DNA from 3 places in the Akkermansia massiliensis genome. Region 2 is predicted to be linked to each of the others. Evidence: riboswitches for the same ligand, from Rfam matches in the RefSeq annotation. Region 2 holds a riboswitch; each other region holds the start of a gene.
What was found. Region 2 has a riboswitch for cobalamin ahead of M8N44_RS02580 (TonB-dependent receptor plug domain-containing protein). Riboswitches for the same ligand answer to the same signal wherever they lie in the genome.

Region 1: it holds a riboswitch for cobalamin, as region 2 does, so the genes downstream of both, M8N44_RS09885 (ribonucleoside triphosphate reductase) here and M8N44_RS02580 (TonB-dependent receptor plug domain-containing protein) in region 2, are expected to answer to the same signal.
Region 3: it holds a riboswitch for cobalamin, as region 2 does, so the genes downstream of both, M8N44_RS06255 (sirohydrochlorin cobaltochelatase) here and M8N44_RS02580 (TonB-dependent receptor plug domain-containing protein) in region 2, are expected to answer to the same signal.

What each region holds. Positions count from the first base shown of each region.
Region 1 is NZ_JAMGSI010000002.1:515,789-525,859, forward strand. It holds gene M8N44_RS09875 (phosphoethanolamine transferase) at 1-230, shown strand, start outside; gene M8N44_RS09880 (glycoside hydrolase family 88 protein) at 285-2,519, opposite strand; cobalamin riboswitch at 2,750-2,923, shown strand; gene M8N44_RS09885 (ribonucleoside triphosphate reductase) at 3,076-5,172, shown strand; gene nrdD (anaerobic ribonucleoside-triphosphate reductase) at 5,222-5,416, shown strand; gene M8N44_RS09895 (anaerobic ribonucleoside-triphosphate reductase activating protein) at 5,443-6,159, shown strand; gene M8N44_RS09900 (aspartate:alanine exchanger family transporter) at 6,171-7,784, shown strand; gene M8N44_RS09905 (alpha-galactosidase) at 7,915-10,050, opposite strand.
Region 2 is NZ_JAMGSI010000001.1:609,345-619,415, forward strand. It holds gene M8N44_RS02545 (acyltransferase family protein) at 1-411, shown strand, start outside; gene M8N44_RS02550 (bifunctional adenosylcobinamide kinase/adenosylcobinamide-phosphate guanylyltransferase) at 419-1,006, opposite strand; gene cbiR (cobamide remodeling phosphodiesterase CbiR) at 981-1,796, opposite strand; gene cobS (adenosylcobinamide-GDP ribazoletransferase) at 1,793-2,533, opposite strand; gene cobT (nicotinate-nucleotide--dimethylbenzimidazole phosphoribosyltransferase) at 2,553-3,593, opposite strand; gene cbiB (adenosylcobinamide-phosphate synthase CbiB) at 3,599-4,582, opposite strand; gene M8N44_RS02575 (cobyric acid synthase) at 4,586-7,162, opposite strand; cobalamin riboswitch at 7,506-7,645, shown strand; gene M8N44_RS02580 (TonB-dependent receptor plug domain-containing protein) at 7,681-9,687, shown strand; gene M8N44_RS02585 (extracellular solute-binding protein) at 9,834-10,071, shown strand, end outside.
Region 3 is NZ_JAMGSI010000001.1:1,453,253-1,463,323, reverse strand. It holds gene M8N44_RS06290 (cobyrinic acid a,c-diamide synthase CobB) at 1-59, opposite strand, end outside; gene cobM (precorrin-4 C(11)-methyltransferase) at 103-2,721, opposite strand; gene cbiT (precorrin-6Y C5,15-methyltransferase (decarboxylating) subunit CbiT) at 2,718-3,935, opposite strand; gene cbiD (cobalt-precorrin-5B (C(1))-methyltransferase CbiD) at 3,923-5,041, opposite strand; gene M8N44_RS06270 (precorrin-8X methylmutase) at 5,075-5,737, opposite strand; gene M8N44_RS06265 (hypothetical protein) at 5,744-6,982, opposite strand; gene cobI (precorrin-2 C(20)-methyltransferase) at 6,979-7,686, opposite strand; gene M8N44_RS06255 (sirohydrochlorin cobaltochelatase) at 7,688-8,653, opposite strand; cobalamin riboswitch at 8,666-8,892, opposite strand; gene M8N44_RS06250 (TfoX/Sxy family protein) at 9,146-9,520, shown strand; gene M8N44_RS06245 (TlpA disulfide reductase family protein) at 9,563-10,071, opposite strand, start outside.

The sequences.
Region 1 (10,071 bases), on a different contig from region 2:
CCTCACGCTACCCGGACATGGTGCGCGCGCTGAAGGCCAACCGCCTGAAAGCCGTCTCCCACGACCACATTTTCCACACCCTCCTTTCCCTGGCCTCCATCCGGTCGGAAGTCGTCCGGAACGGCCTGAATCTGGCCTCTCCGGACGCCCGGGAAACCCCGGCCCCCCTCCAGCCGGAAGTGCTGGCGGAATGGCTGGCCGCTCCCGCACCGCCGCAGCCGCTTCCGTAAAAAAGATGGAAGCTGCCGTCATCCTCTGCGGGGAACGGCAGGATAGGACGAACTCTACCGTACCCGGACTCGCAGGGGATGCCTGACGCACTCCCGGACGCGGCGTGCCTCCGCCTCCCAGGCGGCAGAGGATTTGAACGGAGAAGCCTTGTCCCAAACCGCCCCCATGTACCACTCAAAGGGCTTTCCGTTCGCCGCCTCCCTGATCCAGTAGGTACAGCCTTCCGAGTCCACTGCCCCGCCTTCCGGACCCCAGGGAACTATCACGGCGGTTCCCAGGCATCCGTCATTCTTCCGGGGCCTGCTCCATGCCGTCATCAAGCCGCCGTCCTCCCGGTCCTTCGTGACCGTTTCATAATCATTCCTGCCCTTTCCGGTATCCATTCCCACGCCGGCCTTCACCGTTTCCGCCCCCCGGATGGTCAAGGTGCTGCGGACTTTGGAAAAACGGCTTCCTGCGTCCAGAGCCACCCTCCGCGTCTCCGCCACGCGTACGCCGCCGCCAATGTCCCACGGCGCATAAACCACCTCAAAAGCGGTCTGGACCGGACCGTTGTACAATGCCCGCGCGCTGGCCCAGTTTCCGGATGCATGCGGTTTCCCATCCCTGAACACGGCAATGCCGCCGCAGCCCCGTCCCGGCCCTACGTTGTACATGTCCAGTCCCCTGCCATGATCCCGGTGGTAATCCCCCCGCTTGTAGAATTCATTGATGACGGGAGCACCCGCGCGCTTGCTCCATACATCCGTTCCGCTGGAAACCAGGCCCTCCCCCTCAGGGGCCGGCCTGGCAACGGCCGGACCGTAAATCCGGTGCGCCGTAAGATCGTTCTCCCACGCGAAATCATCCAGGCGTTCCGGGACCAGGCGGCTGAAACAGACGTCCGCGGAAGGAGCCGCCTTCAGGGAGGAATCGTTCAGAATCCAGAAATCACGGGCCGTTCCGGGCCGGAAATTGCTCTGGAACAAAAGAGTATCCGTCCTTCCGTCTCCATCCGTATCCGCCAGTTGGTGCGGGATGACGCGCCCGTGGCGGACGTCAAACACGCGAAGGGCGGCGGCATTCCCGGAAGTTCCGGACGTCCAGGGCACCGACACGGTTTCAGCAGGACGGAACTTGGCCAGTGGGTTCGTGACGGTTACAGTCTTTCTCTGCGGATGGTCCCGGCCAATGACGTATTTGCGCAGTTCGGTGCCGGCCATCAGGTAGGCGCCCGCGCCGTATGCTTCCGTATCCTCCCCGGAATAATGGCCCGGCTTGTCGGCAATGGGCTGCACCCAGCCCAGCGCGCCTTCCGCGTTGACGGAATCACAGGCGGCCTTCCACGCCCTGCGGATGACGGGAAGATATTCATCCGCATCCAGATACCCCTGGTTCACCCCCCACAGCATCCCGTACATGATAAAGAGGGTGCCGCTCATCTCCTTCAAGGGGGGCTCTTCCGGGTCCAGCAGGCTGGCGTGCCAGGAACCGTCGGGCGACTGGCATTTTTTCAGGGATGCCGCCATACGCTTGAGCAGATCCTCATAAAAGGGGCGGGAAGGCCAGTCCGCGGGCATGTCCTGAAGAATAAGCGGCAGTCCGGCAATCACCCAGCCGTTGCCCCGGCTCCAGAACATCTTTTTCCCATTAGCCGCCGGAATGGTGAAGTAACGGGAATCACGGAAAAACAGCCCTTCCTTCCGGTCAAAAAGATAGTCGCAGGTGAGCTTGTATTCCCTGTCCATGAATTCCAGATACCGGCGGTCTCCGGTATAGGCCGCCAGCTTCACGAACACGGGAGGGGACATGAACAGGGCGTCCGACCAGCTCCAGCGGTCCTGGCAGCCGGGAGTCCCGAACTGGAGGGAAGCGGAGGAGGGCCGGTTCATCACCCCGTCCAGCACGGCGCGTATTTTCTCCGCCGCAGCGGTATTTCCGTCTTCCATCGCCATCTCCATCCAGGCGTGGCCCACGGCGTGATCGTCCGCATGGTAATGCCGTTTCAGGGTTCTCCATTCCTGTTCCCCTCCTGTTTTCCTCAGCAGCGGCAATCCCGGCCCTTCCGGGACGGCCAGGCCATACTGCACCAGGCCGGAATAAAAGGCGCCGTAGGTCCAGTGCAGCGGCGAGCGTTTTCTGGGATGCTCCGCCTGCCATTTCGCCACCAGGCGGAGATTATCCCGGATGGTCTTTTCATTCCAGTCCGCGGGAGCGCCGGAAGCGGGGCTCCCCGCAGAAAGCGCGGGAAGAACCAGCAGCAGGAAGGATTTACGCCATCCGTTTTTTGAAAAGGAAAAGAAATTCATTTGACTGGTACGGAAAAAGCCGCGCTGAAATTTCTCCGTGAGGAATGAATCTTCCCTTTTCGGCCTGTCCCGTTTTCCCCCGGTCCCCGGAAAGGGGAGGCAAGGGCACATATGGTGCCATGACGGAAGGGAATGCCGCGTTATCAACCATTCCCTGCAGCATATATACAACATATTGTATCATTATAAATATTTAATACATTATTTATACATTTTCCTTGCGGGGGCTCTCTTTCTGTGGTTCATTGCGTTTCAGCGCAGGTAACGGAAGACGGTGAAAATCCGTCGCGGACGCGCCGCTGTAACCGGTAGACGATGGACCGGACACTGACTGCCAGCAGTCGGGAAGTCCCCATCACATGTCGCACCGGAAGCCAGAAGACGACCTGATGCCCCCGTATCCCATCCCGCGGACAGGATGAACATACGCACAGGTCCTCATCGTGCCCCTTGTTAAAAATGCACGCATGCGGCGGCCCCTGCCTATGATTTTTCCAGGCTTTTGCCCAGGCTCGCGGATGAGCGGTCATCATCCCTTCCAAGCGAGACACCCACCATGGCAACAAGCATCATCAAGCGTTCCGGAAAAAAGGAACAATACCAGGGCTACAAAATTGAGGAAGCCGTCAAGAACGCGTTCCACAGCTCCGGCACCGCCTACAACCGTTCCATTTACGAAGAAGTGGAAGCCAAGCTGAGCCATCAGGACTGCGCGCATGTGGAAGAAATCCAGGACATGATAGAACGCGCCCTGTTCCGCTGCGGATACTTTGACACGGCCAAGACCTTCATCACCTACCGCTTCCTGCACAAAATGCAGCGCGAACAGCTCGGGGGCCTCTATTCCGGCAACACGTACGTGGACTGCAAGCAGACGGTGGAGGAATACATCGGCCAGAGCGACTGGCGCATCGCCGCCAACTCCAACACCACGTATTCCAACGCCGGCCTCATCAATAACACGGCGGGAAAGGTGATTGCCAACTACTGGCTGGACCAGGTTTATTCCGCACGGGAGGGGGCCGCCCACCGGGAAGGGGACTACCACATTCATGACCTGGACTGCCTGACCGGGTACTGCGCCGGGTGGAGCCTCCGCAACCTGCTCAACGAAGGATTCAACGGCGTGCGCAGCCGCGTGAACAGCAGGCCGCCGCGCCACTTCCGGGAAGCACTGGGCCAGATGGCCAACTTTCTGGGCATTCTGCAAAGCGAATGGGCCGGAGCCCAGGCCTTCAGCTCCTTTGACACCTTCCTGGCGCCTTACGCCTTCAAGGACCAGGCGGATTTCACGCGCATCAAGAAGGACATCCGCAGCTTCGTCTACAACCTGAACGTGCCCTCCCGCTGGGGGCAGTCCCCCTTCACCAACGTCACGATCGACTGGACCGTGCCGCGGGACCTGCGGGACCAGGCCCCCTTCAGCGGCGGGGAGCACCTCTTTGAAGGGGTGGAGGACCCGGGCCTGCTCTCCCTGGCGCGGGAACGCGGCGTGAACAAGCTGACAGAGCTGACCTACAAGCATTTCCAGAAGGAAATGAACCTGATCAACAAGGCCTTTTACGAGGTGCTCACGGAAGGGGACAGCACCGGGCAGCCCTTCACCTTCCCCATCCCCACCGTCAACATCACGGAAGACTTTGACTGGGAAGGGGAAAACGTGCCGCTCCTGTTTGAAAACGCCGCCAAGATCGGCTCCTCCTACTTCCAGAACTTCATCGGCAGCCAGTACACCGTGAATGAAAACGGGGAACGCGTGCCGGACGAACGGGCCTACAAGCCGGACGCCGTGCGCTCCATGTGCTGCCGCCTCCAGCTGGACCTGCGGGAGCTGCTCAAGCGCGGCGGCGGCCTCTTCGGCTCCGCGGAAATGACCGGCTCCATCGGCGTGGTGACCATCAACCTGGCCCGGCTGGGCTACCTGTTCAAGCAGAACCGGGAAGCACTGTTCGCCCGGCTGGGGGAACTGCTGGACCTGGCCAAATCCTGCCTGGAAAAGAAAAGAACCTTCGTCCAGGAAATGTACGACCGCGGCCTGTACCCCTACACCAGGCGCTACCTGCCCACCTTCCGCAACCACTTCTCCACCATCGGGGTCAACGGCATGAACGAACTGCTGCGCAACTTCTCCAACGACTCGATGGACATCACCTCCGAGGAAGGCAGGACCTTTGCGGAGGAAATCCTGGAATTCATCCGCCTGCGCATGCAGGAGTACCAGGAGGAAACCGGCAACCTGTACAACCTGGAAGCCACCCCTGCGGAAGGCACCACCCACCGCTTTGCCCGGGAGGACCAGAAGCGCTATCCGGACATCCTCCAGGCCGGGCCCGTGGGGCAGCGTTACTACACGAACAGCTCCCAGCTCCCCGTGGACCACACGAGCGACCTGTTCCGTGCGCTCCAGCTCCAGGACGAACTCCAGTGCTGCTACACGGGGGGAACCGTCTTCCACATGTACATGAATGAAGCCATCAGCTCCCCGGAAGCCTGCCGGGACATCGTCCGCAAGGTGCTGACCCGCTTCCGCATGCCGTACCTGACCGTCACCCCGCTCTTCTCCGTCTGCGACAAGCACGGCTACCTGCGCGGGGAGCACCAGTACTGCCCCTTCTGTGATGAAGAGCTGCTCCACATCCACAGGCATGAATAACCCTTTTCAACCAGCCGCCTCGTTTCAAAACCCAGCCATCAATACGACAATGACCAAACAGGAAATATTAAGCAAATACGCACAGGACCGTACCCGCTGCACCGTTTACACGCGCGTCATGGGCTATCACCGCCCTGTGGAAACCTTTAACGCCGGCAAACAGGGCGAATTCCACGACCGCGTCCACTTCGTGGAACCGGACCGTCCCTGCTCCTGCTCCGCCCAAACGGAACAGCCGCGGTAATTTTCCCAATAACATATGCGAAGTCAATGGGAACGGGCCGGGGCATAGCGGACATCACGCCGCTCACCTTGCTGGATTTTCCAAACAAGGTGGCCTGCATCTTCTGGCTGAGAGGCTGTAACTTGTTTTGTCAGTACTGTTACAACGTCTCCCTGGTCAGAGGAACGGGCTCTCCTGCCGGAGACCGGACGGACTACCTTGATTTCCTCAGAGATCGGGTGGGATTTCTGGACGGGGTAGTCCTGTCCGGCGGCGAGTGCACGCTGTGTCCCGACCTTATCCCCATCTGCCGCGAGATACGGCAGCTAGGCTTCGCGATTAAAATAGACACCAACGGCACGAGGCCCGGCGTGGTGAAAGCGCTGGTGGAAGAGGGGCTTTGCGACTACATCGCCCTGGACTACAAGGCGCCCCCCGAACAATACGGCGCCGTCACCGGCAGGCCCGACCTTTTCCCCTCCTTTTCCGCAACTCTGGACTACCTGATCGCCTCCCAAACCGCCTTTGAAGTCAGAACCACCGTCCATCCCGATTTATTGACGGAAGATCACGTCAACAACATCATACGCGACTTGACAAAGCGCGGGTATGGGGGCAACTACTTCGTGCAAAATTTCTACCTGACCAAACAAACACTCAACTCTCTCCCCGCGCCGAGCCGGTTGTTTGACCGGACCAGGCTGGAGCCGGCCTCCATCCCCGTCCACTTCCGCAACTTCGAGTTCGCTCCGGGCAAAGTCTGACCCAGCCGACCATGTTCGACATCCTGCTCAACCACAACACCCTGGTTCTCTTCGGAATCATCTTCTTTGGCATCGCCCTCGGCAGCATTAAAATATACGGCCTGAACCTCGGCCTCTCCGGCGTTCTCTTCGTAGCGCTGGCCGCCGGCCACTACCGCCTGGCCATCCCCAACGGCGTGGGCCAGCTGGGCCTGGCGCTCTTTGTGTACTGCGTGGGCCTGAGCGCGGGCAACCGCTTCTTCTCCGCCATCGCCAAGCAGGGAAGCAAGCTCGCGGTCATGTCCGCCGTGATTGTAGGCGTTTCAGCCCTCTTCACCTGCCTCTTCGGCATCTGGTTCAATGTTCCCGCGGGGATTTCCTCCGGCATCTTCGCCGGCGCGTGCACCAGCACCCCGGCCCTGGCGGCAGCCACGGAAAGCCTGCCGGGAGCCTCCGGAAGCGGCGTCAGCATCGGCTACGGCATTGCCTACCCGTTCGGCGTGGTGGGCGTGGTCCTCTTCGTCCAGCTTCTCCCGCGCCTGCTGCACTTTGACCTGAACAAGGAGGCCAAGGCCATGCACTCCAAGCAGGAGGCCAGCATCATCTCACGCTTGGTCCGCGTCACGCAGCCCAACCTGATCGGCCAGAACATTGCGGACTGCAAGCTGCTGGACGGCCTGCACTGCATGGTCACCCGCGTGGTGCGCAACGACAGGCTGATGCCGCTGACGCCGGAAGACACGTTCCGGGAGGGAACGGAAGTCCTCATCGTGGGCAACAGCGACACCATGCCGCATGACGTCGCTTTCCTGGGGGAAGTATGCGACAACCCCTACCCCATGGACTCCCAGAAGGAGCGCCGCAAGCTGATCCTGACCAACAAGAACTACGCCGGGCGCAAACTCCGCGATCTGAAAACCCTGCGAACGGACGGCGTGATCATCTCCCGCATCTCCCGCCTGGGCTTCACCTTCGTCCCCACGGGGGACACCACGCTGGAGCGCAATGACGTGCTGACCGTGGTGGGTTCTCCGGAAAACCTCACCAAGTACGGGGACAAAATCGGCCACCGCAGCCAGGACATGAACCAGACGGACCTTCTTTCCCTCGGGTTCGGCCTCTCGCTCGGTATCATTCTGGGGCTGGTCAACTTCAGTCTGGGTAACGGCCTGGGCATCTCCCTAGGGATTGCCGGCGGCCCGCTGATTGTGGCCCTGCTGCTCGGCCACTTCGGGCGCCTGGGCCCCATCGTGGGTTACATCCCGCGCCCCACCCGACTTCTTTTGCAGGACCTGGGCCTGGTCTTCTTCCTGGCTGACGCCGGCATCAAGGGCGGCGCGGACCTGGTCACCACCGTAGCCACGCACGGCGCGGCCGTGTTCATCATGGGCGTCATCGTCACCTGCTCCGGCATGTTCGCCGGTTACTTCGTGGGCATGAAGGTCTTCAAGATGAACATCCTGGAATGCCTGGGCGGCATCTGCGGTGGCATGACCTCCACCCCGGCCCTGGGCGCCATCGCCAGCAAGACGGACTCCCAGGCTCCCGTGGTCAGCTACGCCACCGCCTACCCCGTGGCCCTCATCCTGATGACTATCATCGCGAAAGTCATCATCCAGACCATCGGCGGCGTGGTGGGCGTTTAGCCCAAGGCGCAAACTTCACCACCCGGAAAGACCGCGTCTCCGGCGGTTCTCTCCGGGCGCCATGCTTCACGGAAAAAGGAATATCGATTGCGGATCAGCGCCGTTTACCTCCTTGCCACCAGCCGGAAGTTTAAGACCCCGTTTCCGTCACTTCCATGCAGACGGACTGGAAGGCATTTTTCCAGTTGATGCGGATTCCGAAGTCCATCAGAAAATCACCACCAAGCACCCGTTCATGGACGTTGGCCAGGGGGCCGTTTTCATCCAGGTTGATCTCCCTGACCAGGTATCTGGCGGCAGGATTCAAGCCTTTCAGGCGCAGGGGCGGCGGGGAATCCGCCAGCCATTTGTCCATTAGCCAGGCGAAGACGACGGCCCTTTTTTCATGCACGTACATCAGGGAGGCCACCCGGCTTTCATACGGGGAAGATAGTCGGTACAGGTCCCCGAACTGGACCACGGGGCGGATGCGCTTATATTCCGCCAGCGCCCGTTTGGAAAATTCCACTTCCTCCTTCGTCATGTCACAGGGCTGAAGCTCGAATCCCAGACGGCCCGACATGGCGACGTCAAAACGGAATTTGAGCGGCGTGACGCGCTTCGTCTGATGGTTGGGGGAGGCCGTCACATGGGCGGCCATGGTAATGGCCGGGAACAAATGGCCTATGCCCCACTGCATGAACACGCGTTCACAGGCGTCCGTATTGTCGGACGTCCAGAATTCATGATGCCTCCGCATGGTCCCGTAGTCGGCGCGGCCTCCGCCGGAGGAGCAGGCCTGAAACGTCACGTCCGGAAATTCCGCCGCCAGCGCATCAAGAATGGCTTCATAGCCGCGCACGTAGTCAATGGACAGGTTCCCCTGATGGCTGGCGTCCAGCCAGGGGGAGCCGGGATCGGAAATCTTGCGGTTGCAGTCCCATTTCACGTAGGAAATGCCCGGATGTCCTCCCAACAGTTTCCGCATGGCTTCAAGAATGTATGCGCGCACGTCCGGATTGCTCAAATCCAGCAGGTACTGGCTGCGTTCCAGCCTGTTTTCCCGGTGCGGAAGGCCGATGACCCATTCCGGATGCTTCTGATAAAGTTCCGAGCAGGGGTTCACCATTTCCGGCTCCACCCAGATGCCGAAGCGTATCCCCAGCTTTTCCGCCTGGCGGATCAGGCCTTCCAGCCCATGGGGCAGTTTAGCACGGTTTACCTGCCAGTCCCCCAGACCGGCCCGGGCGTCATTGCGCGGGAATTGTCCGCCAAACCAGCCGTCATCCAGCACGAAAAGCTCTATTCCCAAGTCCGCCGCACGTTTCATCATGCCGTGCAGCACTTTTTCCGTGAAGGTAAAGTACACTCCCTCCCATGAGTTCAGCAAGGTCAGCCGCTCCGTGCCGCCGCTGCGCAGGCCGTAGCGTCGCGCCCAGCGGTGGATGCGCCGGGAGGCTTCCCCCTTGCCGTTTCCACTGTGCGCCAGAATGAGGGGAGGCGTTTCAAACACTCCGCCGCCGTCCAGCAGATAGGGAGCGGGGGCCACGTCCAGCCCCGCTCCCGCAAAGAGGTAGTGATACGGGCTGTGGCGGAACCATATCCGGTAGTTGCCGGGCCACGCCAGCGCTCCCAGCACCACTTCCCCGGAGTCCTCCCGCGCCGGACCATCCAGGGAGATGACGAAGCCGGGGCTTCCCTCCTGGGCGGCGCGGGTTCCGGTGCCGGAAACCAGGGCAAGTTCATGCCCCCGCGCCACTTCCTCCTCGCTCATCAGGGATTCCCCGCCCCATGTGCCGCGGAAGCTGGTGACAAAGTAACGTTCCGCTCGCAAATTCAGTTGCGCGGACGCCGCGCGGTGCAGGCGGATGCCTTCCCTCCCCTCGTTCCGTATCACCGCCCATTGAAGGAAGGCGTCCGATTCCCGGTGGGAGCGAACATGAATTTCCACCCGCACGGGGTAGGAAGGGTCTTTCCCATAGAAGACGGCTTCTTCCCGGTCGTCATCCAGTTCCAGCACTTCCCATCCCTGGCATTCCAGGCGCAGAGAAAGAGTTCCGTCCGCCTGGGTCGCGCAAATGCAGTATTCATCCGACGCATTGGGAAGCCCCGTCACGGAGTCCGCCAGGGCGGAATACAGAAGAGGCGCATCCGCGGCGCTTTCCAGGGCATCCTCCGGTTCACGCAGCCGCGGTCCGTAATAGGCGCGGCGCACGCGGCCCTGTTCATCCCTGAACAGGATCATCTGGGAGGAACGGGTCAGCAAATGAACGGAATCCGGAGTCATGGTCGGCAAATGGGGAAAGGG
Region 2 (10,071 bases):
TTTTTGTGCCGTTATTCCCTTGAAGAGTTGAAGAATGCAGTCGGTAAAGCGTGGCTGTACGTGCTGATGGTGTTTCCCGTTATTTTTATATGGGAAATGTACAGCACCGTTCAGGAGTCTGCGTTATCCTTGTGCATGGGCGTGCTGTGGCTGGCATCCTGCGCCTTCTTGATGATGCGGTATTTTCCGGGAATCTCCTCTTTCTGCGCCCGTTTGGCTCCCTCCGTCTTTTTTGTATATGCCGCGCATGCCCTGGTTTATGAGGGCATGCTCAGGCTCGGTTTTCCAAGGGGAAGCTTCTGGATATGGGGAATGGCCGTACCCCTTGTTTTTCTGGCTCTGAGCGGACTGTACTTTTTACTGGCGCGGATGTGTCCGGCAGTGTTGAAGTATATTGCGCTGAAGAATTGACCGTCTGCTATTTTTTTACGGTTACGGGAAGCCCCGCAACCATGAAGTAAACTTCGTCCGCGCTTTTGGCTAGAAGCTGGTTGGCGATGCCAAGCCCGTCGCAGTAGTGGCGCGTTTCCGCGTCCGCCTGGCTGATGCCCATGCCGGTTTCAGAGGAGACCAGAACCCAGGGCACGGGGGATTGGGGGATAAGTTCCTTCAAGGCCTCTATTTCCTCAATCAGCGCTTCCTGGAATGGTTCGTAGTCCGTAGGGTCCTTCTGGGCGTACAGGGTATTGGAGGTGAGCAGGGTTACGCATTCCAGAATGACGCCGTCCACCTGATCCAGCAGGCCGGATTCCCGGACGGCGGCGGCCACATGGCGGGGGCATTCCAGCGTAAGCCAGCTTGCCGGGCGCCGTTCCCGGTGCTTGCGCACGCGGTATTCCATGGATCCGGCTCCGGGCCACACCTCCGCCGTGGCGACGTACAGGATTTTTTTCCCGAATCCGGCGGCTATCTGTTCGGCGTATTGGCTTTTGCCGCTTCTGATGCCGCCCAGGACGAGCGTCATGCGTGCGGGATTGGCGTCAGTGTTTGGAGATGTAGCGTTCATGGGATTCCAGCATGGCCTGGTGGGAGTTCAGAAAGTCGTCCAGGCTGAAGACTTCCAGAGTGATGAGGGGGGAGAAACGGATGTCCCACATGGGGTGGAGGATGGCGTCCAGCGTGGCGGCGGCCATGTGGTGCAGGGATTTGTGGTCCCGTTTTTCCAGCCCGTGCAGGTGGCACATGCGTATGTCCGGCAGCCAGAGCGGCAGCAGTTCTTCCGGCCGCAGGCCTTCCTTCCAGACATGGCCTATGTCAAAGCAGCGGGAATGGGGCGTGGCGGAGACCAGCTTGTCCAGGTAGTCGGTCGGGTGGCGTTCCAGGTTTTCCAGGGCCAGGCATTCCGGAGCGGGCAGATGGGGCGTGATTTGCTCCAGGCTGCGGAGGATGCGTTCCGTTTCACGCTCCGTAAGATGGGGGCGCATGTCCGGGCCGGGAATGTGGTCCGTAACCACGTGCATGACCCACGTGTGGGGCTCCAGTTCCCGGGTCAGGTCAATGGCGCGGATGATGTTTTCCGTGTAGCGGCGCCCTGATTCCTCCGTGGCGAAGCCGCCGTCCGTGGGCAGGTGGACGTTCCACTTGACCCCGGCGTCCGCGGCGATTCCGGCCAGCTCCCGGATTTCCGCCGGGGTAATGAGTCCCTCCCCGTGCTCTCCGGCTTCCAGCAGGAGCAGGGCGATGTCATCCGCGTAATGGACGCATTCCCTGATGGCGGGGACGTAGTAGTCCGGGATGATGAAGGAGGTGCAGCCGATGTTGAGGCCCGGAACGCGGCATTTGTGCGGAGTTTTCATAAGGTGCAGAAGGTGAGCAGGACGAGCCATTCCGTGCATTCCACGGTGCAGCCGAACACGTCCCCGGTGACGCCTCCCAGGCGGCGGCGGGCATACAGGAGCAGGGCCGTGGAACCGGCCAGGGCCGTGAGCAGGGCGTACAGCCCGTGCCATCCTGCCAGCGCGCAGGCAGCCAGGGTGACGGCGGCGGCTATCAGGTCGTGGACGGGGCGCGTCCCTTGCTTGAAGGCTTCCCCCATGCCGCCGGGGCGCGCGCCCGGAAAGCGCATGGCGATGAAGATCTGGCTGCGGGCCAGCAGCCCGGCCAGCGCGCACGCCGTGAGCAGCAGCTCCCATGAACCGCAGGCCGCCAGCGCCGCCAGCGCGGCGCCCTTGAAGGCCAGGTTAAAGAACAGGGCCGTGCCGCCGAAGGTGCCCAGGCGGGAGTCTTTCATGATTTCCAGCCTGCGTTCCCTCGGCACTTCCACGGGCAGTCCGTCCCCGCAGTCCGCCACTCCGTCCAGATGCAGGCCGCCCGTGATGGCTACCCAGCAGGCGCAGCCGATGACGCCGCAGACCAGCGAGGGGAAGAGCAGGGTGGCCGCCCAGGTCAGGCCGCCTGCCAGCCCTCCCACGACGAGACCGACCAGCGGGAGCCATGCGGAGATGCCGTTCAGGTCGTTTTGCAGCGGCCACGGGCCTACGGGCAGCCGGGTCAGGAAGCCGAAGGCGGAGCGGATGGTGGTAATGACGGCCATGGCGCAGGGAAAGGAGGAGTTAGCGCGGAACGGTGATGTCCAGTTCCGGCAGGGTTTTCATTTCAGACAGCACGCGCGTGGCGGCGTCCAGCAGAGGAAAGAACAGGGCCGCCCCCGTGCCTTCCCCCAGGCAGAGGCCCAGGTCCATGTACATGGTGACGCCGATGTGGTCCATGATGAGCTTGTGCCCCGGTTCCGCGGAGTTGTGGGAACCGATGAAGTACTGAGCCGCTTCCGGGCGTATGCCCTGGGCGATGGCTGCCGCCGCCCCGGCAATGAAGCCGTCAATGACGATGGGGACGCGCAGGGAGGCCGCGCCCAGCATCAGTCCGGCCATGGCCCCTATTTCCGGTCCTCCTACCTTCGCCAGCACGTCGATGGCGTCGGAAGGGTCGGGGTTGTTCAGGGCGATTCCCTGTTCGATGAGCTCTATTTTTTTACGGATGACTTCCCCCTTGACGCCGGAGCCGCGCCCCGTCACGGTTTCCACCGGGGTTCCCGTGAGCACGGCCACGATGGCGGAAGAGGGCGTGGTATTGCCGATGCCCATTTCTCCGGCTGCCACGATGTCCAGCCCCCTGGCTTTTTCCTCCCGGGCCATGTCGATTCCCACTTGCAGGCATTCCAGCGCCTGTTCCCTTGTCATGGCCGGGCCCCTGCTGAAATCGTTGGCTCCGTGCATAACTTTTCTTTTCACCAGCCCCGGCAGGTCGCCGAAGTCGTAATTCACGCCCACGTCCACCACGGAGAGGCGGGCTCCCGCGTTGCGCGTGAAGGCGTTGATGGTGCCGCCGCCTTGAAGGAAATTGCGGGTCTGGATGTAAGTGACGTCCGTGGACGTCAGGCTGAGGCCGTGGTCGGCAATGTGGTGGTCCGCGGCGAAGAGGACCACGGCTTTGTCCTTCAGGCGCGGCGCGGGATTGCCGGTCATGGCGGCAATCTGGATGGCTACGGGTTCCAGCTTCCCCAGCGCGAGGGGGGGCTTGGCCAGTATTTTCTGATGTTCCAGGGCGGTTTTGGCGGCCTGTTCGTCCAGCGGGGGAATATGCAGTTTGTTCATGATGGTCAGAAGCGGGGAATGAAGAAAAGGATGAGGGAGAAGACCAGCGTGCCCGCGGCGGCGGTCATCCACATGAGGCGTATGGCCAGGGCCAGGTCACTGACGGCGGCTTCCGTGCGCCCGGTTCCTATCCACGGATAGTCCGCAGGAATCCCCTTGTAGGAGACCGGACCGCCGATGCGGAGGCCCAGCGCGCCCGCGAAGGCCGCCTCGCTCCAGGCGGAGTTTGGGCTGGCATGGGCGCGGCGGAAGGCCCAGCCCGTAGTGAGCGCCCTCCGGGCGGAGGTTCCCTTCACGAAGAGGGCCGCCAGGGAAATGCACGGCAGGATGAGGCGCGCGGGGATAAAGTTGAGCGCATCGTCCGTGCGGGCGGCAAAGGTGCCGAAGCGTCTGTACCGGTCGTTCTTTTTCCCCCACATGGCATCCAGAATATTGAAAACGCGGTGCGTCAGCGCGGCGAAGGCCGCGCCGAAAGGACCTCCTGCCAAACAGCCTGCTGTAGCCCAGAACAAGGTGGAAAAGACGCCGTCCGTCAGATTTTCCGCCACGCTTTCAATAGCCGCCCTGGCCATGCCGTGACGGTCCAGCCGTTCCGTGTCCCTCCCTACGATCATGGAAACGGCGTGCCGCGCCTCGCCGTCCTTCCCGCTGCGCAGGGCGTTCGCCACCCGCAGCGCATGTTCCGCCAGGCCGCGCGGGGCCATGCAGATGTAAATGACCAGAACGGCCGGAATCCAGGGAATCCACGGGGAGGGGAAGACGGAAAAGGGAAGGCAGAATACCGCGCAGGCAAGCCATGCGGCGGCGCAGGTTCCTAAAGCCGCCGCCGTTCCCGCCGTAAAAGTCCCTCCCCACAGCCGCCGTGCCAGGGTTTCCGCGCGGCGCGCGCACCAGCCGATCAGGCAGACGGGATGGAACCTGTTGGGCGGATCCCCCGCCAGAATATCCAGCAGAAGGGCCGCAGGCAGGATGAACGGGCACGGAAGCATGGGTCAGCGTTTCAGTTGAAGAATACGGTAGATGGCCTTGAGGTCCAGATGCTCCCGGACTACGTCCGCCAGGCGGTCCAGCGCGCCGTCCAGGTCATAGGAGGCGTGCAGGGATGGATTGGGGGACAAACCGGAATCCACTCTGACCATGTTGATGAACGCGCGGCGGAACTCGTCGCCGTCCAGCATGCCGTGCAGGTACGTGGCCCAGATTCGGCCTTTGCCGTAGCCGCAGGGGGAGCCGTCTTCCCGGAACATGATGGGGACGCTCGCTCCCTCATGGCGGGTGACGCCGTGGTGGATTTCATAGCCCGCCGCGGGAGGGGCCAGCGGCGTGCTTGCCCGGCGCACGTTGAGCAGGGTTTTGGCGGCGGCGAAAGTGGTGGAAAGCTCCAGCAGGCCAAGCCCCGGCGTCCGTTCCTCCGCGGATTCCATGTGCAGCGGGTCCAGAATGTCCGTTCCCAGCATTTGCAGGCCGCCGCAGACGCCCAGCATCCACTTTCCCTGTTCAGCGTGCCGGCGGATGGGTTCTTCCAGCCCTGCGGCGCGCAGTCCGGCCAGGTCCGCCGCCACGCTCTTGGTGCCGGGCAGGATGACCAGGTCCGGGTTCCCCCATTCCTCCCGTGTCCGCACCTGGCGGAGGCGAACGTCCGGCTCCGCCGCCAGCGGGGCGAAGTCCGTGAAGTTGGAGACGTGGGCGGGCATCACTACGGCCACGTCCAGGCAGTCCGCGTGCCTGGCTTGCTCGTCCTGTTCAAAGGGCAGAGCGGCCCGGTCCTCTTCCGGAATGCTGATGTTCCGTATCATCGGGATGACGCCCAGCACGGGCCTGCCCGTACGGTCCAGCATGTAGCTGTGCGCCGGGGCCAGCAGCTCCGGGTCTCCGCGGAACTTGTTGACCACAAAGCCCGCCAGCAGCTCTTTTTCCCAGGGGGCGAACGTCATCCACGTCCCCAGGAAGGAGGCGTACACGCCGCCCCGGTCAATGTCCCCGGTGAGCAGAACTTTGGCGCGCGCATAGCGGGCCATGTTCATGTTCACCACGTCTGCGGATTTCAGGTTGATTTCTCCGGGGCTTCCGGCCCCTTCCAGGCAGAGGACGTCATACTCGTCCGCCAGGGAATCGTACGCCCGGCGCACGTCCGGCCAGAAGCGCCTTTTGGCCGTAAAATATTCCCGCGCCTCCATGTGGCCTACGGCACGCCCCATCACGATCACCTGGGAGCCGGTGTTGGAATGGGGCTTGAGCAGGATGGGATTCATCCTGGCATCCGGGTCGATGCGGCAGGCCTGGGCCTGCACCATCTGGGCGCGGCCCATTTCCTCCCCCAGCGCGGTTACGCCGGAGTTGAGGGCCATGTTCTGCGCCTTGAACGGGGCCACCCGGTGGCCGTCCTGAAGAAAAATGCGGCACAGGGCCGCCGTGAGCACGCTTTTTCCAGCATCGGAGCAGGTGCCCTGAATCATCAGGGCCGGTTTGGGCAGTTTGCGGAGAATGGCGGGGCCGCCTCCCTTCAGCTCGGCCCGCAGGGCCTCTGCCAGCAGGGCGTGTTCTTCCGGCGTGCGGACGCCTGCACGGAACCAGCCGCCGTTTTCCAGCCCCGGATAATTGGAGCAGTCGCGCAGCGCGATGCCGTGGTTTTTCAGGAGCCGGGCGGCCAGGCCGGAAGGCGCCCCCGCCAGACGGAAGAGCAGGAAGTTGGCCCCGGACGGCAGCACGGCGGCGCCCGGCAGGGCAGAAAGCCTGCGGAACAGGTCTTCCCGGCGTTCCCGGTTCAGGGCGCGTTCCCCGTCCGCCCATGAAGGCGGCTGTTCCAGCACGGCCCGCGCCGCAGTCGCTGCAAAGGCGTTCACGTTCCACGCGGGCAGGGACTGCCTCAGCCGTTCCGCCAGTGGAGCGGCGCAGACGGAAAAGCCGCACCGGACGCCGGCGATGCCGTAAAATTTGGTCAGGGAACGCAGGACAACCAGGTTGGGCAGAAGGGCCGCGTCACGGAGAAGCGATTCCGTTCCGTCCGCGTAGTCAATGAAGGATTCGTCAATAATCCAGACGACTCCGGGGCGGTTCCGCACGGCCTGCCGCAGGGCCGGAACGTCCAGCAGCCCGCCGGATGGATTGCAGGGATTAGCCAGGAAAACGGCGCTTCCGTCTGCGGCCTGTTCCGCCGGCAGGAGGGAAGACGGAATGAAGGAATCCCGTTCCTCCGTCCGGATGGAAAGAACGTCCGTGCCGTGGCGCAGGCAGGCCAGCCTGTATTCGGAAAAAGCGGGTTCCGGAATGACGGCCCGTTTCAGTTCCAGCGCGCGCGGGAGGGCGTGAATCAGTTCGTTGGCTCCGTTGCCGAAGGTGAAGCAACCGGAAGGCAGCCCGTAATGAACCGCCGCCAGTTCCCGCAGCTCCGCCATGTCCGGGGAGGGGTAGGGAACGGCTGCATCCATGGCCTTCCACAGCGCGGAGGCAATGAACTCCGGCATTCCCTCCGGCCTCAGGTTGACGCTGAAATCCAGAATCTCCCGTTCGGGCCGTCCGGCGTCCGCCGCCAGGGATTTTAAATCCCCTCCGTGTGAAAAACTGTTCATGCCGTAGTAATTAAGACCGGCGTTCCAGGATGGCGCCTGTTCCGGAAAAAGGAAGGAAACGCCTTGAAGAAACGGTTTTTCCGGAAGTTGGGAACTCCTCTGAAAACGGAAATCCTTCCCCGCTGCGGGAAGGAGGGTGAAAGGCGTGTCATGGGCGCATCATGTCCTGTACGCGCCGGGGGTGACAAGACAAAAATGGAGAACTCCGGTTGGAAAAACGGGATGGCGCGCGGCGGCTGAAAAGAGGAAGCGTCCATAAAGCGGCGGAATGTTCAAAGAAAAATTTTTTTGGCTTGTCATACCGGTCTCTTTGGTATTTCATCCGTCTCATGAACCCTCATGGGAAGGGTTACAGACCTCAGGGACGCCCGTAGCCGGGCAGGAAATAGATTGGGGAATACCGGTGTGAATCCGGAGCGGTACCGCCACTGTAAGCGAGCCTGTCTCGCAAGCCAGAAGACCAGCCTGTGGGGTTGTCCAACTGTTCGGCGAGTTACCGAACGTAAGGCACCACAACCATGCTTTATACGAAGAAAGCCCTTCAGATGGGCGCTATTGCCGTTGGCCTTGCCGCATTCGCAGGCCAGTCCTCTCTTGCCGAGTCTGCTAAAAAAGAAGACTCCAAGCCCTCCGCCAGTTCGGAAACCATGCAGGTCATGCCGGAATTGACCATGGCGTCCCACTTTACGGGCGTGCCGTACAACCGGTCCGGGGTATCCGTTTCCATCATCAATCCGGAAGAATTCCAGAAAGCGGGCATTGAAACCCTGACAGGAGCCCTTTCCCAGACTCCCGGCGTCTTCACGCTGGACGGCGGCGGCACCTGGCAGCGCGGTTCCGTGAGCAACACCGTCATCCGCGGGATGAACAAGGAAACCTACACCCTGACCATGGTTGACGGCATGCGCATCAGTGATGTCAACATGTCCGGCAACAAGCTGCTGGGGATCACCAATCTCTTTACGGTGGACAATGTGGAAGTGGTGAAGGGCGCCCAGGGCGCCGTCTTCGGTTCCGGCGCCATTGGCGGCGTTGTCGCCATGGACACCCCGGAAGGGGAAGGCGATCCCGTGACCAGGATTTTTGCGGAAGCCGGTTCTTTCCATTCCTTCAACAGCTACGCGACTTCCTCAGGCAAGATCAAGAAGCTTTCCTACTTTGTGGGCGTGGGGTTTGAATCCACGGAAAACGATCCCACCATTTATCCGGCCATTTATGACAACCGGAAAGGCATGAACGACTTCCGCCAGTGGCAGGAAGCCGTGCGCCTGGGCTATGACGTCAATGACAAGGTGAAGGTGGGCTTTACCTACCGCCGCCTGGATTCCTACTTTGAATACCCCACGCCGTATGTGGATTACGACCAGTGGCCCGCCGTGACGGACCCCCACCTGTACAACACGGAAGACAAGAACCGCAGCAACCTGGTGACGGGGCGCGTGGATGCGGAAATTACCAAGCTGTGGTCCACCAGCTTCATGATCGGGCATTACAACATGGACTATTCCACGCATACGCCGGGCTTCGATTTCCAGCCCAACGTGATGTGCAACCGCCGCTTCCAGACGGAATGGCGCAATGCACTTACGTGGAACAAGGAATGGAAGACGGTCGCCGGCATGGCCTGGGACCGCTCCGACTACATGAGCGAAAACAATTACGTGGCCAAGGATGAATGGCAGAGCACGCTTGCCTTCTTTGCGGAGCAGATGTGGGCGCCCACGGACAACTTTGACGCCAGCGTGGCCCTGCGCCTGGAGCATGATTCCGTCTGGAACAACCACTTCACGTGGCGTTATTCCAATTCCTGGAAGGTGACGGGCAAGGATTCCCCCACCCGTATTTTCGGTTCCGTGGGTTCCGGATTCCGCGCCCCCACCTACTTTGAACAGTACGCCGCCAATTACGGCTACGTGGGCAATCCGGACCTGGATGTGTCCAAATCCCTGGGCGGAGACCTGGGCGTGGAACAGCGCCTGGCGGACAACCATTACGCTTCCGTGACGGGATTCTGGACCCGCATCAACGATGAAATCGGCACCAGGAGCGTAGGCACGTGGCCCAACTCCTACACGACTTACGACAACTTCTCCCACGCCACTTCCTATGGCGTGGAAGTAGCGTTCAAGGGGCAGTTCAAGGATGCGTGGAACAGCGGCTATTATGCCAACTACACCTTCACGATGCCCAAGCGCGACTCCATCGGCAAATATGAAACCATCCAGATGGCCAATACTGCCCGCCACACCATCAACGCGGAGGTTTATACCTCTCCGGTTGAAAAACTGACGGTCGGCTTCGGCGTAACATCCGCCATGGGCCGTACGGACTACAACTATGCCCGTCTGGACAACTTCTTTACGGCGCGTTTGTTCGCCAGGTACCAGGTGACGGACAATGTGGCGTTTCATGTGCGTGTGGAAAACCTGTTTGACCAGAATTTCATCATCACGAATGACTATAACTTCGGACCGCGCCAGGCCCGGGGGCTGGGAGTCTTCGGCGGCGTGACGGTCGAATTCTAATTGCTTTTCAGGACTAATTGTTGATTGCACCCCCATCTTCCGTCTTGCGGGCTGTTTCAGGCGAAGGGAACAGCCACGGGCGGAAGATGGGCTTTTTGTTTTCCGGTGGTTCCGGAATCGGTTAACATGCGGCGGTAATCTAAGCTGTGTTTCGCTGGCTGTACATTCTGGGGGCGTTGGTCCTCGCCGTCTTTCTGGGAGGAGTCCTTTACTTCGCCCAGCGGGAAGCGGACGTTTGGCATGAGGCCTCCGGACGGACGGACGGCAGGGGCATGCCTGCCGTGTTTGACGGCTTCGTGGAACGGTGGAACAGATCTGTGGAGCGGGAACTGCTCCGGGAACTGGCAGGCGGCGAGCGGAAGAAAAGCCTGCTGTCCGTCTCCC
Region 3 (10,071 bases), 840 kb from region 2:
GTTTTGCCTCCCCCGGACTGGGTGGAGGCGATGCAGAAGGCGTGAAAAGGCTTATTCATGGGAAACAGGCAAATTCTGCGGATGCTGTCTTTCCGGATCAGGTCAGGATATTCCGTACTTGTCGGCGTAGCCTCTCCGTTCAAAAAGGACGTCTCCGTCCCTGATGGTCCGGGGGCCTCCCAGAAGCACCAGCGTGGACATGTCCACGTCCTCCAGCGGGAATTCGTCCAGCGTCCCCACCCATTTCCGTTGGGCCGGGCGCCCCGCGTGCTTCACGTAGGCGCAGAGGGTTTTCCCCCCGCGTTGGTTCCGGAAGATGCGCAGGGCCTCCTCCAGCAGATGGCGGCGTTTGCGTCCGGCGGGGTTGTAAAGGACCACGGGCAGCGCCGTTCCGGCGCTTTGCTCCAGGTTGGCACGGATTTCCTCCGCAGGGACCAGCAGGTCGGACAGGCTGAGCAGGCAGAAGCCGTTCTGGAGGGGCGCCCCCAGCGCGGAGGCGGAAATGCTGGCCGCCGTAATTCCCGGGAGCACTTCAATGCGGACCGGGGAAAAGCGTTCGTTTTCCTTCCTCATTTCGTAGAGCAGCCCGGCCATGGCCAGGATGCCCGGGTCACCGGAGCAGACCATGCAGACATTTTCCCCGTTCAGAGCCGCTTCCAGCGCGGCCGTGCACCGCGGCACTTCCCCCATCATCCCGGTCTGGATCATCTTTTTTCCGTGGATGCGTTCCCGGATGAAATCCAGGTATTTGGTGTAGCCGGCTATGCAGGTGCATTGCTCCATGGCTGCCGCCGCTTCCGGCGTAAGCTGGCCCGGAGACCCGGACCCCAGCCCGATGACGATGACATTTCCGGCTCCTTGACGGGCCTTGTTCCGGCTGCCGTGAGGGCACGTTGCCAGGGCCAGCGTGACGTTCCCGCCGCAAACGGTTTTAGGAGTGCTGATTTTACCCCCGGAGGCCAGAATGGCGGAAGCCTCGGAAACGGAATGAGTCCCCGTTTTTTCAAAGACGGCGTCTGACGGCGTGGGAATTTCCACCGCGTCCAGCTCGGCTGGCTCAAAGACATGGAAAGGCACATTCCATGTTGCGGCCAGGGCCAGGATGGCCGGTTCCTGCTCCTTGAGCGTGCAGGAGGCAAGGGCTTTGATACGGGACCGGGAGATTCCCTGCCGGGCAAGAAAGCCTTCCGCGTATTGCTGCAGCAGCCCGGGTTCCGTTCCTTTTTTGCAGCCTATTCCAAGCACGAAGGAGGATGACTGAATAAGCAGGGCGGCAGCTCCCCCCGCAGATTCCGGGGGCTCTTCATCCCAATAGACGGCGGGAACGTACGGTTTTTCCGCGGCTTCCGCTCCATCCGCCCGCGCCGGAATGACCTGGGGACAGTCCCGCCAGTACCGTTCGTGGATTTCCTGCGGACCGTGAAAAGATACGGTGTCTCCGGCAAGCAGGGCCGCATTCAGGGTTTTGATGGCGTCCGGGTTGAGAACGCAGGCCTTTTCCCTGGCTGCCGCTTCGTCAAAGGCGGTGATTCCCCGCGTGTCCGTGGCGGTGGTGATGACGGCCTCCCCGCCGCTGATGCGGGCCAGCCTGCGCGCCAGGCGGTTGCCGCCGCCCAGGTGGCCGGAAAGCAGGGGAATGAGGTGGGAGCCGGACTCCGAACAGCAAACTACCGCCGGGTCCGTGGCCTTGTCCCGGAGCAGGGGAGCCGTTTTCCTGACGGCAATTCCCGTGGCCCCGATGAAAACGTGCGCGTCAAACAGGTTCCACTGCCGGGCAAGCAACGGGTCGAAGTCCTCCGGGGGAACCCGCTTGACACCTTCCGTTTCCCCGGCCCTGCCTACGGAATGGATAACGGTTTTCCCCAGGGACTGGGAAATCTCCTGCGCCTTGCGGACTCCTTTTTCCGTGAAAGCGTAAAACGCGCAGCTTCCGTCGAACCGTTCGTCTTCCTTCTCATTCCGGTAGCCGTGGCTGAATTGGCCGTGATAGAGCAGGGACTGCCCGCAGTCGTGCGCGCCGATGGCGTCACCCACCAGGATGAGGGCCTGCCTGCCGATGCCCGCCCGCGCCGTTTCCGCCGCAATGGTGGACAGCGTGCCGCGGATGATTTTTTCATCCGGCCAGGTGGCGCGGTACACCACCGCCGCCGCCGTATCGGGGGATTTCCCGGCGGAGACCAGCCGTGCGGCCAGTTCGTCCAGCTTGCCCGCGCTGAGGAAGAACGCCAGCGTGGCGCCCGTCTTGGCAAAGGCCTCGCAGGCCTCCCCGGAGGGCATGGGCGTTCTTCCCGGGGTGCGCGTCAGCACCAGGCTCTGGGCGAGTCCCGGATAGGTCAGTTCCGTGCGCAGGGCCGCCGCCGCCGCAAAAACGCTGCTGACTCCCGGCACCACGATGGATTCAATGCCCTTCTTGTCAAGCAGGTCGAATTGCTCCGCGACGGCTCCGTACATGGAGGGGTCCCCCGTGTGGAGGCGCACCACTTTTTTCCCTTCCAGCACGCCCCGGGCCATCACTTCCACCTGTTCCTTCAGGTTCATTCTGGCGCTGTCATGAAGTTCCGCCTCCGGGCGGCAGCGCTTGAGGTGCGCCGGGTTGACCAGGGACCCGGCATACACGACTACGTCGGCCTCCTTCAGGAGGGCGGCGCCTCGTTCGGTAATCAGGTCTTCGGCTCCGGGGCCGGCTCCTATGAAATGGATGGGAAAACGGGCGGTATTCATGCGCGGGAATAGGTGAAAAGGGTGATGCGGTTGCCGTGCCGCAGATGGTGGTAGGTTCCGGCAATGGGAGATTCGGAGGCGATGTCCAGGGAGAACATCCCCGTGCGTGCGGCGGCGTTCCAGCCGTAAAGCAGGTGCTCGCTTTCCGTGGTTACGGCGGAGGCTACCAGAAGGCCGCCGGGGTTCAGGGCGTCAAAACAGGCCTGCATGATGGATTCCAGCCCGGCGCCCCCTCCTCCCGTGAAAATGCGGTCGGGCTTGGGCAACGCGTCCAGGGCCTCCGGCGCTTCTCCCTGCATGCAGGTGTAATTCACGCAGCCCAGGCGCCGGCAATTCCGGCGCATCAGTTCCAGGCGGCCAGCCTGCCGTTCCAGCCCGTACACGGAAAGTCCGGGGCGCAGGGCGGCGGCTTCCAGGCCGATGGAGCCGCTCCCGGCTCCCACGTCCCACAGCACCCCCCAGGCCGGAAGGCGCAGCTTGGACAGGATGACCGCCCTCACTTCCTCCGCCGTAATCAGGTTGTTCTCCTTTTCATAAAAATCCGCGGGCAGTCCCAGAGGCAGGACGGGCGCGGCTCCGGGGCGGTTGTCCGGCAGCAGCAGGAGCATGGAAGTAGGGGAGCATTCCTCCCTGGCCAGCTCCGCCAGGGTTCCTTGCAGAATGCGCTCGTCAGCCATTCCCAGGCATTGGGCCGCCACGGCGGAACGCCCCGCCGCTGACGGATGGAACTCCATGGCCGCCGCGGCCAGGCGGCAGGCGGTGAAGGGATGGCCTCCGTAGATGACGGCGAGCGGCTGGGCCAGAATTTCCCCCCACGGAATATATTCCGTGCTGTGCGCGCTGAAGCAGCGTGCGCGGTCCCACGCCATGCCCAGGCGGTGGAACAGGGCCTGGAAGGACGTGGGGGCGGGGATGAATTCCAGCCGGTCTCCGTCACAAGCCAGGGATTGGAGCGTGCCGCCCATGCCGTGGAACAGGGCGTCTCCGGAGGCCAGCACCACTACGTTGTTGCCGTGCCGTGCTTCTTCCAGGGCTTCCCGCGCCTGTTCCCGCGCGTTTTTGCCGATGGGGATGCGCCGGGCGTCGGAAGGGGGACAGGCTTCCAGCAGGGCGGAGGAGGCGTAAATGCTCTGTGCCTCTGCCAGTTTGCCAAGCAGGGCCGGGGACGGTTGAAGCGGGCCTGTGCCGCAGGAAAAAACAGTCAGGGGTGGCATGGAGGTATGTCGAGAAGGAGGTTGCCGGAAAAGCCGGAAATCAGGAAACGGACGGGAAGGCCGGGCACGTGGCGCTGGAACTGGCGCTGCGCTTCCGCGGCGAGGTCGCGGTAAATGGAAAGGTGGGCCTCTTCCGGCGTCAGGGAGAGCGCCTGGCGGACGGAAGAACAGGCCAGGATGCCCCGGCGCGCTTCCCCGGAAAGCGGCGCATGGCGTTCCGCCGTGCGGAGAAAGAGCGGCATGTCCTGGGCCACCTTGTGGGCGTGGGTGTTGGCAAATCCGGCGGCGTACTTGCAGAGCTTGCCCGGCATGCAGGCCACTACGGCTTCCGTCATGCCCTGTTCACCTGCGCTCTGGAGGCTTTCCGCAATGAAATCCCCAATGCAGATGAAGGAAATGGAGGGGTATTCCGGCAGGAGGGTCTTCGCCAGCGCGGCGGTGCGGCCCCCGGTGCAGAACACGGCCTTCCTGAAGCCGGAAAGCCGGGTAGAGCGCACGCAGATGCGGATGGTGGCGATGTAGGCTTCATGGCTGTACGGGCGAACGATGCCGCTGGTGCCCAGAATGGAGATGCCCCCCACCACGCCAAGCAGGGGATTGAGCGTTTTCCCGGCGAGCTTTTCCCCGTCCCGCACGGAAATTTCCGCCAGCCAGCACCCTTCCCGCATGCCGGCGCGTGCCAGATTGTCCGTAATCATGCGCCGCGGTCCGTGGTTGATGGCCCATTTGTGCTGCTCGCAGTCCAGGCCCGGCAGCGTGCACAGGCCTATGCCTCCGCCGGAGCGCAGGATGAGGAGGGCCCGGCCAATGGGCAGGAGATAATCTTCCCGGGCGGCCTGCTCCGGCACGGCTGCGCTTACGCGCGCTTCCAGCACGGCTCCATGGGTGCAGTCCGGGTCGTCCCCTCCGTCCTTGACGATGCGGGCGAACCCCGGCGCGCAGTCTGCCAGCGGAAGCGTTCTCGTCTCCCCGTCCGGGAAAAGCAGGGGAAGCGGTCCGTTGATTTCTTCCCCGTTCAGCGTTTTCCATGCGGCCGTGATGGCGGCGGCGGCATTGGCTCCTGTGGAAAATCCTTTCCGGAGCGGCTGGCGGAGGGGGGCGGACATGGATGGGGGACGGCTTTTTGGAATGCGGAAAACTTAGGAGGCGGGCAGGTTTTCCAGAATGGCGTGCAGGGTGGTCACGGCCAGGGCGCTCCCGCCGCGCCGCCCGTCCAGGACAATCTGCGGGACGGGGCACGTCCCGGTCAGCAGCTTGGATTCCACGACGTTGACGAAGCCCACCGGCATGCCTACGATCAGGGCGGGCCTGATGCCTTCCTCCAGCGCGTACCGGGCGATGCGGGCCAGGGAAAGGGGAGCGTTCCCGATGAGGACGATGGCTCCGTCCAGGATGGGGCGCGCTTTTTCCGCGGCGCAGATGGCGCGCGTCCTGCCTGTGGATTTGGCCTGTTCCGCAATGTCGGCATCGGAAATATGGCAGTGGATGTCCTCCCGTGCGTAGCCGGGATGGGCGCGCCTCAGCCGTTCCACGGAAAGTCCGGCGCGGATCATGTTGGAATCGCAAAAGATGGGGCAGTGCCTGCGGAGCGCCTCCAGGGCGGAGGGAATGGGATCATGGCGGAACGCCAGCCCCTCGCCGATGGAAAGGTCCGCCGTGGTGTGGATGAGCCGCCGCATGACCTTCCATTCGGCAGGCGGCAGCTCTTCCCAGCCGTGGAACTCTCGTTCAATGGCGGCAAAGCTTTCCGCCTCAATGGCGGCGGGGGGCATGTCCCAGCGGATGTTAAATTCAGAGGTCATGAGAAGTCAGTGGGTATAGTGGATGAAAAGTCCCGTCAGGGCAATAAGAAGGATGGCCCCGATCATGCGGGAAAGCTGCATGACCACCACGATGGTCAGGGCATCCCGCGTGGGGAAGATGCCCATGGCGGAGGGAAGGTTGCGCCGCAGGGCGCGGATGGGGTTGCCGATGGCGCTGGCTACCAGCATGGCCAGCAGAATCTGGGAGGAGGTGACCATGCCGTGGCTGCGGAGGTTGGCGGCCACCCCTGCGGCCTGGACCAGGCCGCCCATCTGCGCGGCGACGATGCTCATGAGCTCCGCGGGAAAAATGCGGTTCACCCAGTCTGGCACATGTTCCTCCCACCAGGAAAACAGGCCGTTTTTCATCAGCCATTCCACGCCGATCATCAGGGGGACCGTCAGGCAGAGCATCCGGAAAACAAGCGCCAGCACCCGCAGGCACGTCTGGCGCAGGGATGTGCGCCATTCCGGGGAGGCGTGCTCCGCGGCGGCCACGGCGCCGGCATTCCCGGAATCCGGCACGGCGGCGGGGCTCTTCCTGCGGTGGAGGAACAGCACGGCCGCTATGAACAGGAAGCCGAAGCCCATCTGCCACCCGAAGTAGCAGATGGCGGGCAGCCCCACCGCGCCGATGACCGGATACGCCACCCGCAGGGAGTGGGAGACGTAGGAAAGGTAGCTGTTCACCATGCCGCCCGCAATCAGGTTGGAATGAGTAATTTTGCCTTTTGCGTGGCTGCTCACCAGCATGCCGTTGGCGGCGGCATTGGAATAAAGCGCCGTGGGGATGGACAGGCTGATGATTTCCGGCAGGTGGGCCCAGCGGGCCAGTCCGCCGAACAGCTTGCCCAGGGCAAGATGCCAGCGGAAGATTTCAGCAATGCCGCCGATGAAGGCCGCCACGGCCACCAGGCCGATCAGGCTGCCAATCTGGGGAAGGCGCGCCAGAATTTTTCCCGCGCCTGTCTCCGGAACCTGGGTGTTCCGGGAATGATGGCTCTTTTTGGGCGGCGGGGCAGGGCTGGAAGCGGCGGCTTCCGTCTTTTCCCCTCCCGCCTGCGTTTCCCGGGTGGATTCCCCGGCAGGCTTCATGGCTGTGCGGGCTTTTCCCGATCCCCCGGCGCCCATGCCGGCGGGCATGTGGACCACCATGACTCCGGAGGCTGCCAGGGCCAGCGCCAGCCAGAGCCAGCGGAGGGGCCGGCGCCAGGGATAGGTGCGGGAGTGCCTGGTGCGGTTCATGCCTTCTTGACGAACATCAGGGAAAGGTATTCTTCCGGCCTTGCGTCAATGACGTCGATGTCGTCCGTAATAAACTCGTCGGGCATGCCGAGCCTTTCCCCGTAAATGACGCGGATGTCCTTTTCCCGCCGGATGCGCTCCATCAGGCGCGCGCGGCTGCGGTAGGTCTTCATGAGAACGGTGGTGGTTCCGGGCGGGAACTCCAGGGAATCCGCCATCTCCGGCTTGAAGGCGGGAATGACCCGGAGCCGTTCCCCGTTTTCCACCAGTATTTGGCGGCTGCGGGCCGCCAGGGTGCAGAAGGAGGTGACGCCCGGCACCACTTCCGCGTGCAGGCCGGGATTCCGGCTGAGCAGGAGGCTCAGAATATAGCCGAAGGTGCTGTAGGTCATGGCGTCTCCCAGCGTGGCAAAGGCGCAGTCCAGGCCGCGGGAAAGAACTCCCTCAATAATGGCCGTATTCTTTTCAATCTGCTCCTGCCTGGTTCTCGCGTCGCGGGACATGCTGAAAACCAGCTTGCGGAACTCCGCCTTCACGCCGCCCACGGAACGCACCACCGCTTCGGAAATGCTGAAATCGCTGTTGGGTCCGGTCACCGTAAACACCACGTCCACGGAGCGGAAGACGTTGACGGCCTTGAGCGTGAGGTATTCCGGATTTCCGGGGCCGATGCCCACCCCGTAGAACTTTCCAGGGCTGGCCATGTCAATGCGCTTGTTTGGGGGTCATGAGGTCGTCCTCCGTGGTCCGGGCATGGCGGGAGAAAACGGCGCGGATGCCCGGGTTTTCCCCCAGCCCACGCAGGTGGGTCTTGACGGTGAAGCCCTCCTTCCTGAGCATGGAAGCCCAGGAATCCTCCTCATCCCCGCCCAGGTCGTTCTTGGCGTGGTCTCCGGCCACCAGCATGAAGGGGGCCAGCCAGACGGTCTTGGCGCCGGACTTTTTAAGCTGTTCCAGAATGGGGGCCACCCCCCGCGTTCCTTCCACGGTGGCGAAAAACGCCAGGCTGTCGCGGTCGTTCAGCTCGCGGGCGAAGTCGGAAAGCACCATGTCGCAGCGTCCTTCCTGCTGGCCGTGCCCCATGAGCAGGATGGCTTCATCCTTCTTCCGTTCCGCGGGGAAATGCTCCAGAAGGGCCGTGATGGCCTCGTTCCTGTCCCGTTCGCTTTCCAGCAGGGGGCGGCCGATGAACACGTGGTCAAAGCTGTCCGGATGGCGCGCCAGGAAACTGACGATCTGCCTCTCCATCCGGGAAAACTCCTCGCCGGGGGCGATGTGAAGGGACTGGACGCGCAATGTGCGTATGCCTTTGCGGGCCATCTGTTCCAGATTTTCCTCCACGGAGGGAACGGGGGTTCCGCGTCCGGCAAGCTTCCTGCGGATAATGCTTGAAGTATAGCTCCACTTCAGGCGGTCCGGGGCATAATGGGCCAGCATGTCCTTCTCCAGCTCCTTGTAGGAGACGGTAGCGTCCTGGTGGCTGGTCCCGAAGGCCACGAGAAGAAGCCCTTCCTGCCGTGACGGCGCCGCCTGTTCCGCCGGGGCGGGGGACGCTTCCGCCCTGCATGGGGCGGCGGAAAGCACAGGCAGGGAAAACAGGGTGAGTCCTGCAAGAAAAACGGAGGAAAGGGGCAGGAATGCCCCCGGTACGTAAGAGGATGCTTCAATCATGCGTTGATAAGGTATGGTGAACCGGAGCAAGGATATTCGGACTCCGGGTCTCCAACCTCCCCCTCGCCTTCACCCTCCGGAATGGGAGGACTGGCTGACCGGAACGCTGGCGGAAAAGCGTTCCTTGAGGGTTTGTAACCCGATACCGCAGCGCGACTGTTTCCGGTTCTCACGGAATTCCCCGTTGCTTCGGCGTGTTTAATGGCGTTTTTAGCCGTCACTGTCAATGTTTATTAGAACGCCGCCGAATTTCCGGAGACTGGGAAAAAATGTGCGTGGACGGGTAAAAACCGCCTTTTGGCCGTTCCTGCGCCTGCTCTTGGAAAAAATGCAGGTTCCGGATGCGGAAGCGGTGGAAGACGGGGCATTCCGGGGTGCAGAAATCCCGGCGGAAAAGAGAGGGAGGAAGCGCCCCATTCCGTACCGTGCCGGGGCTTTCCAATCCGGTAGGCCGCAGGCCGGAGTTTGCTGCTTGCAGAAGGCGGGGCAGGTATGAGAACATGGAGCATGGCTTCTTCCCCGGATGTTGTAGAATATATCTGTTTCCAGCTCCGGCATGCCGGGGACATTTCCTTCAAAAAAATGTTTGGGGAATACGGCCTGTACTGTGACCGGAAATATTTCGGCCTGGTATGTGACAACCAATTATTTGTCAAAATCACGGAGCCGGGCCTGAAGCTGCTTCCGCAGCAGGAGCAGGGCAGTCCCTATCCCGGCGCCAGGCCGCATTTCCTGATGACGGAACTGGATGATGACCGGGCTCTCTCCTCCTTTGTCCGGGCAACCTGTTCCGTTCTCTCCGCTCCGGATGTCTTATCCGGGAAGAAGAAAAAAGCTTCCGGAGAAAAAAGAAACAGGCGTCCGTAAACGCCTGTTTGTTCCGGATGAAATGCCGTTCGGCTGAAAGGCTTATTTATCTTCCGGAGCCTCTGGCACAGCCAGGGAAGAAAGGCTCTTTTTCAGATTGCCCGCAACGGTCTGCGTGGCTTCATTATCGGACTCCGCGAATTTGTCCACGGCCTGCGTCAGGGATTTGAGGTCGGATTCAGAAACCTTTCTCCCTTTCGCCTTGCGCTGTTCCAGGGCGGAAATCTTCTTGTTGAGGTCGGCCAGCTTCGGCAGGTCCTTGTTCGCCTTCAGAGTCGCCAGCGGTTCGTCGAACTCCTTGACGGAGGGGACCGCCGTCTTGAGGCGCGTGATGGCCGTCACCGCTTCCAGCGGGTTGGACTGGATCTGGGCCTGCACCATGTCCTTGGCGTCTCCCAGCCATTCGTCAAAAGCGGCGCAGACGGCCTGGGCCTCCTCGTCGTCCGTTTTCTTCCGCAGGGGCGTGATCTTGGACTCGATGTTGCTGCCGTTGGAAACGACCGTCTTGGCCAGGGATTTGTACTTGTCCAGCTCCACGCCTTCCAGGATGG